Regions from separate parts of the Halomonas sp. H10-59 genome, predicted to be linked through region 1. Evidence: predicted binding sites of a transcription regulator. Region 1 holds the regulator's gene; the other holds the start of a gene.

Region 1 (4,208 bases):
ATACCCGTCATGCGGAGCTGGTGTCCATCGCTGCGGTACGCATTCGTGACGATCGCGTCTTGACCAGCGAGTCGCTGGACCTGCGGCTCGCGCGTCCTGCCAGCCTGAGTGGAGACTCCATCTGCATCCATCGCCTGCGAGGGGTCGACCTGGAAGGCGGCCTCGAGGTGCGCGAGGCCTTGACGACGCTGCTGGAATTTATCGGCAATCGCCCATTGGTCGGCTGGTGTATCGACTTCGACCTGGCCATGCTGGATCGCTACCTGAAGGCGGAGTTTGGCTTCTCGCTGCCCAACGCCACCATCGACGTGGCCCAGCAGTACCGCAAGCGGCTGCGCCGAAGTCACCCGGAAATCGAGGTGCAGCCGACCTTTGAACAATTGGCAGAGCGACTGGGAGTCCCGATCATGGGACGCCATACGGCCCTGGGCGACGCCGTCACCACCGCGCTGATGCATCTGCGCCTGGAGAGCGGGGCACTCACGGCGCCATCGCGCTGACCCGGTGCCACCCGCACCGGCAACCATTCACCTGCAAGGAGATCCTGTCATGAGTCTGCACGCCATGTTGACCCTTCTCGAGCCCACGCTGCTGGCGCTGGGCCTGGTCTCGGTGCTGGTGGCCTACCTCCAGTACTATCGCCGTACCCGGGACCTGTGGGGCATGGTCAAGTTCTGGGAGAAGCGCCTGACCCTGACCGTGCGCGAGTTTGGCTGGCAACGTGCCGGCATCCTGCTGCTGTTGCTGGGCGTGGTGGTGCGCTATCTGCTGGCGCTGAACGTCGTCTAGGGCTTGTCTGAAAAGTGCCTGCGCTCGGTAATACGGCGTTAAAAATCGTCTGGTGCGCCAGCCCGGTCAAAATGCTCATTTACACCCCGTAAACTGCGCTTTCTCACCGATTTTTGCCTTGTCTAACCTTCGCTCGTCGACTTTTCGGACAGCGCCTAGGGCCTGGCTGACAGGCACTTGCGTTCTTCGACTTGCCAGACCAGGCCACGACGCGCAAGGGCGCCACTACGGCGGTGTCGTCCTTGGCGCTTTCCGATGTGCTGCCGACGAAAAGCCTCTCCCGTATTGTCCTCGCCGGGGTAAGCGGTCGCTGACCTCTTCGCCACTAAAGCGTCCGGATGGTAGACTGGCGCCTCTTTCATTTTCAGCCGTGATGTCCCGCTCCCATGTCGCCACAGTCCGCCTCCGCCACCCTGTTCGATCCCCGTACCCCCGAGGATGACCATCTCTCGATCGATGCCGGCGTCAGCCCGGCCGACCCTGCTACGGATGGCGATCAGACGGAAGCCCAAGTTCAGGCCAAGGCACGGCGTGAGTTCAACAAGCTGCAGAAGCGCCTGCGCCGCCAGGCCGGTAACGCCATCATCGACTACGGCATGATCCAGGAAGGCGACAAGATCATGGTGTGTCTGTCTGGTGGCAAGGACAGCTACACCATGCTCGAGATCCTGCGCAGCCTTCAGCGCAACGCGCCGGTCAACTTCTCGCTGGTGGCGGTGAATCTGGATCAGAAGCAGCCGGGCTTTCCGGAGCATGTGCTGCCGAACTATCTGGACAGCATCGGCGTGGACTACCACATCCTCGAGCGCGACACCTATTCGGTGGTGAAGGAGAAGACGCCGGAGGGCAAGACCACCTGCGCGCTCTGCTCACGCCTGCGGCGCGGCTCGCTCTATGGTTTCGCCGAGGAGATCGGGGCGACCAAGATCGCCCTGGGCCACCACCGCGAGGACATTCTCGAGACGCTGTTTCTGAACATGTTCTTCGGTGGCAGCCTCAAGGCGATGCCGCCCAAGCTGCTCTCCGACGACGGCAAGAACATCGTTATCCGCCCGCTGGCGTACTGCCGCGAGGCCGATATCCAGGCCTACAGCGAGGCGATGGAGTTCCCGATCATCCCGTGCAACCTGTGTGGTTCCCAGCCCAACCTGCAGCGCCAGGTGGTCAAGGAGATGCTGGCCGAGTGGGAGGTCAAGCATCCCGGGCGCCTCGAGAGCATGTTCAAGGCGGTGACCAATGTGGCGCCGTCGCAGCTGGCGGATCGGCAACTGTTTGACTTCGAGGGGCTGGAGGCCGTACAGGCCGAACGCCAGGCCCGGCGCATCGACGTGGTGGATGCCGGCTGATCTCGCCAACAGCGAATGTGCAGGACGCCATGACAGCAAAAGAGGCCGCATCTCCGGAGGCGGCCTCTTTTTGTCATACGCCATCTATTACGCTCTGCTTTCCAGATCCTGGATACCGGGCCCTGCCGGCCAAGCCCGGCACACTGCCGCCAGGCCCGCTCAGGTAACTTCGGTGTCGGCCAGGGTCGACAGCGCGGTCAGGTCGAGGATATTGACCTCACGTCCCGATACCGCCACCAGATCCTGCTGCTGGAAACGCCCGAGGATACGGCTGACCGTTTCCACCGCCAGCCCCAGGTGATTGCCGATGTCGGCGCGGGACATGGACAGGCGGAAGCTGAACGGCGAATAGCCGCGGCGGCGGAAGCGGTCGGACAGGCCGAGGAAGAAGCAGGCCAGGCGCTGATCGGCGGTCTTGCGTGACAGCAGCTGCATCATCCGGCGGTCCTCTCGCAGCTCCTTGCTCAGGGTGCGAAACAGCTGGGCACGCAGCTCCGGTAGGGTCTGGGTCAGCGCATCGAGGCGGTCGAAGGGAATCTCGCACACCGTGGTGGTCTCCAGCGCCACCACGCTGCCGGGATAGCGGCCGTCGTCGATGCCATCCAGGCCAACCAGTTCACTGGGCAGGAAGAAGTTGGTCAACTGAGCTTCGCCGCTGCCTTCGGTGGTGATCTGCTTGAGACTCCCCGATCGGACCGCGAAGACGCTGGTGAAGCGATCTCCCTGCTCGACCAATCGTGTGCCTTTCTTGATCGGCGGGTGACGACGGATGATGGAATCGAAGCGCTCGAGGTCGGCGGTCTCCAGCGACAGCGGAAGGCATAAGGAACTCAGGCTGCAGGACTCACAGCGAGTCTCATGCAGCATGGGACGCCGCCGATCTTGGGCCGTAGGACTCATTCGCAGCTCCTGTGGATCTGGGATCGATATTGACTGGGCCATGGGGAGAACAGACGTCGCCCGTACAGCACGTTGATGGCACTATTCTACACCCTCAGATCAGCTAAAAGTGGCGTCTACCTCTTTAGGATTAATAACTTAGAGGTAGGATGCGTCATTGATGCAGCCCAGTCCAAAGTTGCCAGACGGCAAAGGCGATGATCATGCCAGCGGCGGCGAGGCGTGTTGCCCGATGCGCCAGCAGGGCCTGCATTTGTCTGGCGGCGAGGCCCGTCACCACCAGCGCCGGAAGCGTGCCAAGACCGAAGCTCGCCATCAGCAGTGCGCCCTCGAGGGGTTCGGCCCGTGCCAGGCTCCAGGCCAGCATCGAGTACACCAGGCCACAGGGCAGCCAGCCCCAGATGGCGCCCAGCGCCACCGCCTGGGGCAGACGCACCACCGGCAACAGGCGTCTGCCTGCGGGTTCCAGGTACCTCCAGAGGTGACGCCCCAGTGCCTCGACGTGACGCAGGCCTTTCCATAGATCGGCAATGTAAAGCGCCATCAGGATCAACATCAGGCTGGCGACGATCTGCATCAGGCCACGCAGGGTCGGCGAAAGGCCGATCACCGAACCCAGGGTGGCAACCAGAGCGCCCGCCACACAGTAGCTGGTGATACGACCTACATTGTAGCCGAGCACCAGAGAGCCCACCCGCCAAGGTTGACGCATGCTGGTGGGGATGGCAAAGGTCAGAGCGCTCATGATGCCGCCGCACATGCCAATACAGTGTGCACCACCAAGCAGACCAAACACGAAGGCCGCCATCATGGGAGGCAGTTCCAGGCCGGTAGGATTCACTCAGGCCCTCTGGACGATGGATCACGATCGGATGTCTGCGCAGGCGTTTCGGACGAGGAAGCGCCGTCATCGGCACTGCGAGTGTCGTCTTCATCTTCGAACAGGATGCGATAGGCGGGGCCTTCGAGGTCCTCGAACTGGTCGTTGCGCACCGCCCAGAAGAAGGCCCAGACCGCCAGGCCCAGCAGGATCAACGACAAGGGTATCAACAGGTAAAGGATGCTCATGGGCCGGGGCTTGCGGTGACGGGTGAAGGTGTCGCGGTCGGCCTGGTGCGTCCGCGCCGCAGACGCAGGGCATTGCCGATGACCAGCAACGAGCTGAGTGACATG
Region 2 (4,208 bases), 1.0 Mb from region 1:
CATGATTCGCCGCCTCACCTCCGGCCTGTACACCTGGCTGCCGCTGGGCCTTCGCACCCTGCGCAAGGTGGAGCGTATCGTGCGCGAGGAGATGGACCGTGCCGGCGCCCAGGAGCTGCTGATGCCGGCGGTGCAGCCGGCCGAGCTGTGGCAGGAGTCCGGCCGCTGGGAGCAGTACGGTCCGGAACTGCTGCGCCTGAAGGATCGACACCAGCGTGACTACTGCGTCGGCCCGACCCACGAAGAGGTGATCACCGACCTGGTACGCAAGGAGATCGCCAGCTACAAGCAGCTGCCGGCCAACTTCTACCAGATCCAGACCAAGTTCCGTGACGAAATCCGTCCGCGCTTCGGGGTCATGCGCTCGCGTGAGTTCATCATGAAGGACGCCTACTCCTTCCACCTGGACGAGGCCTCGCTCAAGGACACCTACCAGAAGATGTACGACGCCTACGTGCGCATCTTCACTCGCCTGGGTCTCGACTTCCGTCCGGTGATCGCCGACAACGGCTCCATCGGCGGTACCGGCTCCCACGAATTCCACGTACTGGCCGACTCCGGCGAGGACGATATCGTCTTCTCCACCGAGTCCGACTACGCTGCCAACATGGAAAAGGCCGAGGCCCTGCCTGCGCCCCTGGACAGCGATGCCCGCCGCGCCGAGCCCGCCGAGGAGCTGAGGCTGGTCGACACCCCCAATGCCAAGACCATCGCCACCCTGGTCGAGCAGCACGGCCTGCCCATCGAGAAGACCATCAAGACCCTGATGGTGCACGGCCACGAGGGCGGCCTGGTGGCGCTGCTGGTGCGCGGTGATCATGAACTCAACGAGGTCAAGGCCGAACACCTCGAGGAGGTGGCGACACCGCTGACCATGGCTAGCGAAGAAGAGATCCGCGCCGCCGTTGGCGCCGGCCCCGGCTCGCTGGGCCCGGTCGGGCTCGAGATGCCGATCGTCATCGATCGCAGCGTGGCGCTGATGAGCGACTTCGGCGCCGGTGCCAACGTCGACGGCAAGCACTACTTCGGCATCAACTGGGAGCGCGACGTGGCCCTGCCCAAGGTCGCCGACCTGCGTAACGTGGTCGAGGGTGACCCGTCACCCGACGGCAAGGGCGTGCTATCGATCAAGCGCGGCATCGAGGTAGGCCACGTGTTCCAGCTCGGTCGCAAGTACAGCGAGGCGATGAACGCCACCGTGCTGGGCGACGAAGGCAAGGCGGTTCACCCCTGGATGGGCTGCTACGGCATCGGCATCACCCGCGTGGTGGCCTCTGCCATCGAGCAGAACCACGACCAGGGCGGGATCATCTGGCCCGACGCCATCGCCCCCTTCCATATCGCCATCGTGCCGATGAACGCCCACAAGTCCCAGCGCGTGCGCGAGACCAGCGAGCGCCTGCATGACGAACTCAGCGCCGCCGGCTTCGACGTGCTGCTGGATGATCGTGATCTGCGTCCCGGCGTGCGCTTCGCCGATCAGGAACTGATGGGCCTGCCCCATCGACTGGTGGTGGGCGATCGCAGCCTCGACAAGGGTGAGCTCGAGTACAAGGGTCGCCGTGACAGCGAGGCCACCATGGTGCCCGCCGACGAGATCGTCGAGTTCCTCAAGCAGCGCGTCGCCCGTTAAGGCCCCGCGTGGCGCGCCGCGGCTTGTCGCGGCGCGCCTGGCAGGCGGGTCCAGAGGAATTCAGGCGAGTTCAGGTGATCTCAGAAGCAATGAACCAAAAAAAAACCGACCCCGAAGGGTCGGTTGAAAAAGGGGGATGACTCCCCCTCCCCTGACGCTGGTTGACGACTATCGCTTGCGACGGTGAGCGTCGCGGATGATAAAAGCGATCCAGCCGGCCATGAAGGCCACAGAGAGAGCGACGGCACCCAGCCCGAAAATGACGGCGTTGTCGACGTACATGGCGCTGTCCTCCTGTCTCTGTGTCGATGAATTCATGGTACCCGGTCGGCCCTTGAATTGTGCTGACCTGCGTCAAGGGTGACCGCGAGACATCGGCCCGCCATGACGACGAAAAAGCCGCCTTCAAAAGGCGGCTTTTTCGTCGTCTGTGGCACCCTTTCAGCGAGAGCGCCTCCAGCTACCACTGCCGGGACCCTAGAGGACCTTGCGGTCCTCCACCTCGGAGGCCTCGGTGCCGGGCGGCAGCGGGTGCCCCTTAGCCAGTTCGGCGCGGGTCGCCTGGCGAATATCGAGCACCTCGAGGCGATACGACAGGGTCTCCCCGGCCAGGGGGTGGTTGGTGTCCACCACCACGCTGTCCCCCTTGACCTCCACCACGCTGACGATCTGCGGGCCGGCATCGCCGGGAGTCTGGAAGCACATGCCGGGGCGCAGATCGGTGCCGGGAAAGGCCTGGCGCCCCACCTCGCGCACCAGCGACTCGTCGCGCAGGCCATAGGCCTCGGCCGGGGACAGGGTGACGCTGAGGCGGCTGCCGACCTCGGCGTCGACCAGGGCGCGCTCGAGGCCTTCCATCAGGTTGCCGTGACCGTGCAGATACTCCAGCGGCTCATCGCGCTTCCAGGAATCGTCCAGGACGTCGCCCTGCTGGTTGCTCAGGACATAGTGCAGACGCACCACACACTGGGGAGAAATTCTCATCTCGGGCTCCTTGGGGTCGACATCAGTCCTGGCGCTTGAGCGCGGCGACGGGCATTTCCAGGCGCTGCTGGCGATGCAGCATGTTGAGCAGCACGATCGCCCGCTCTTCGCCCTTGTGGCTCTCGAACACCGCCTTGAGGTCCTTGAAGGGTCCGTCGGTGATCTCCACCGACTCTCCGGCCCGGAAGTAAAGCTGGCCAGGATCGTCGTCCTTGGCTTCGCCGTGCTGGCGCAGCAGGTCGATCAGCTCATCGCTGACCGGCACCGGCATCGACAGCCCGAAGGTCACGATCTTCAACACTCCGCGGGTCGAGCGAATCGGGCGCCAGTTGCTCTCGACCTGGTCGAGCCGCAGAAACAGATAGTAGGGGAACAGCGGCTCCTCGACCCAGGTCAGCTTGTTGCGGCGCTTCTTCTGCACCTCCAGCACTGGATGAAAGAGCTCGTATCCCTGGTTGGCCAGATGCTCGGCGGCCCGGAACGACTCTCCGCCCTTGCACTGGACCACGTACCAGCGCGGGGTGGCATCGCCCCCCAGGCCCGCCTCGATATTGCTGTGACTCATGTGACTCCTTCCAGACTCAACCACCACCAGCCACCAAGCCGGCAGTATCGCCTGTCATTGACGCGGTTCCCGGTGCGTTGCCGACGGCCCTTGATGATCACCGCTGGTATCGCCCCTGCGGCTTTGCAACAATTCGTCGAGCCGCACCGAGATGTTGCGCGCATTTTACCATTCGGAAGGCGGCCTGTGGCCGACCAACTGCAAGGAGGCTATCCATGCCCACCTCGTCCGGCCAGCATCCCTGGGTCGACGCCCTGCGCGTCTACCTGCGATTACCCGTGCTGGCCATGCTGTTTCTGGGCTTTTCTGCGGGCCTTCCCTTTCTGCTGGTGTTCTCCACCCTGACCACCTGGCTGCGTACCAGCGGGGTCGAGGTCGCCGCCATCGGTTTCTTCTCGTGGATTGGACTGCTGTACTCGATAAAGTTCTTCTGGGCACCGGTGGTGGACGCCTTCCGCCTGCCGCTGCTGACCCGCCTGCTGGGCCAGCGGCGCAGCTGGATGCTTGCCGGCCAGGCGCTGATCATGGGCGGCCTGCTGGGCCTTTCGTCACTCGACCCGGCCTCCCAGCTCGGCGCGGTGGCGCTGTTTGCGCTGATGGTGGCCTTCGGCTCGGCCACCCAGGACATCGCCATCGACGCCTTTCGTATCGAGTCGGCCGAGGACGAGGTCCAGGCAGCGATGGCGTCCACCTACATCATCGGCTATCGCGGCGGCCTGATCATGGCCGGTGCAGGGGCGCTGTATCTGGCGTCGGCCTTCTCCTGGCAGGTGTCCTATCAGTGCATGGCGGCACTGACGGCGGTGGGCATGATCACCGTACTGCTGCGTCCCGAGCCGCCGCGCCAACCGCTGGCCAGTCGCCTGGCCAAGGAGCCCCGGGTGCGCGCCTTCCTGCGCGCCAGCCGCGGCCGGCCCGCATGGGTCCGGCGCACCGGCGCCTGGTTGATCGGCTCCGTGGTCTGCCCCTTTCTCGACTTCTTCGGGCGCTTCGGACTGGGCGCACTGGGACTTTTGCTGTTTATCG

Evidence for each region. The regulator FNR, encoded in region 1, switches genes on or off when oxygen is low (the NO sensors DNR and NnrR bind a similar motif). The targets are predictions, from matches to a motif close to TTGATNTANATCAA.
Region 2: the regulator FNR is predicted to act here: its motif matches at 1,978-1,991, upstream of ccoM (cytochrome c oxidase subunit CcoM).

Annotation. Positions count from the first base shown of each region.
Region 1 is NZ_CP098828.1:749,722-753,929, forward strand. It holds gene NFG57_RS03405 (3'-5' exonuclease) at 1-500, shown strand, start outside; gene NFG57_RS03410 (hypothetical protein) at 550-789, shown strand; gene ttcA (tRNA 2-thiocytidine(32) synthetase TtcA) at 1,176-2,135, shown strand; gene fnr (fumarate/nitrate reduction transcriptional regulator Fnr) at 2,295-3,035, opposite strand; gene NFG57_RS03425 (sulfite exporter TauE/SafE family protein) at 3,190-3,876, opposite strand; gene ccoS (cbb3-type cytochrome oxidase assembly protein CcoS) at 3,873-4,103, opposite strand; gene NFG57_RS03435 (heavy metal translocating P-type ATPase) at 4,100-4,208, opposite strand, start outside.
Region 2 is NZ_CP098828.1:1,782,556-1,786,763, reverse strand. It holds gene NFG57_RS07980 (proline--tRNA ligase) at 1-1,633, shown strand, start outside; gene ccoM (cytochrome c oxidase subunit CcoM) at 1,802-1,915, opposite strand; gene NFG57_RS07970 (peptidylprolyl isomerase) at 2,111-2,617, opposite strand; gene rfaH (transcription/translation regulatory transformer protein RfaH) at 2,640-3,182, opposite strand; gene NFG57_RS07960 (MFS transporter) at 3,398-4,208, shown strand, end outside.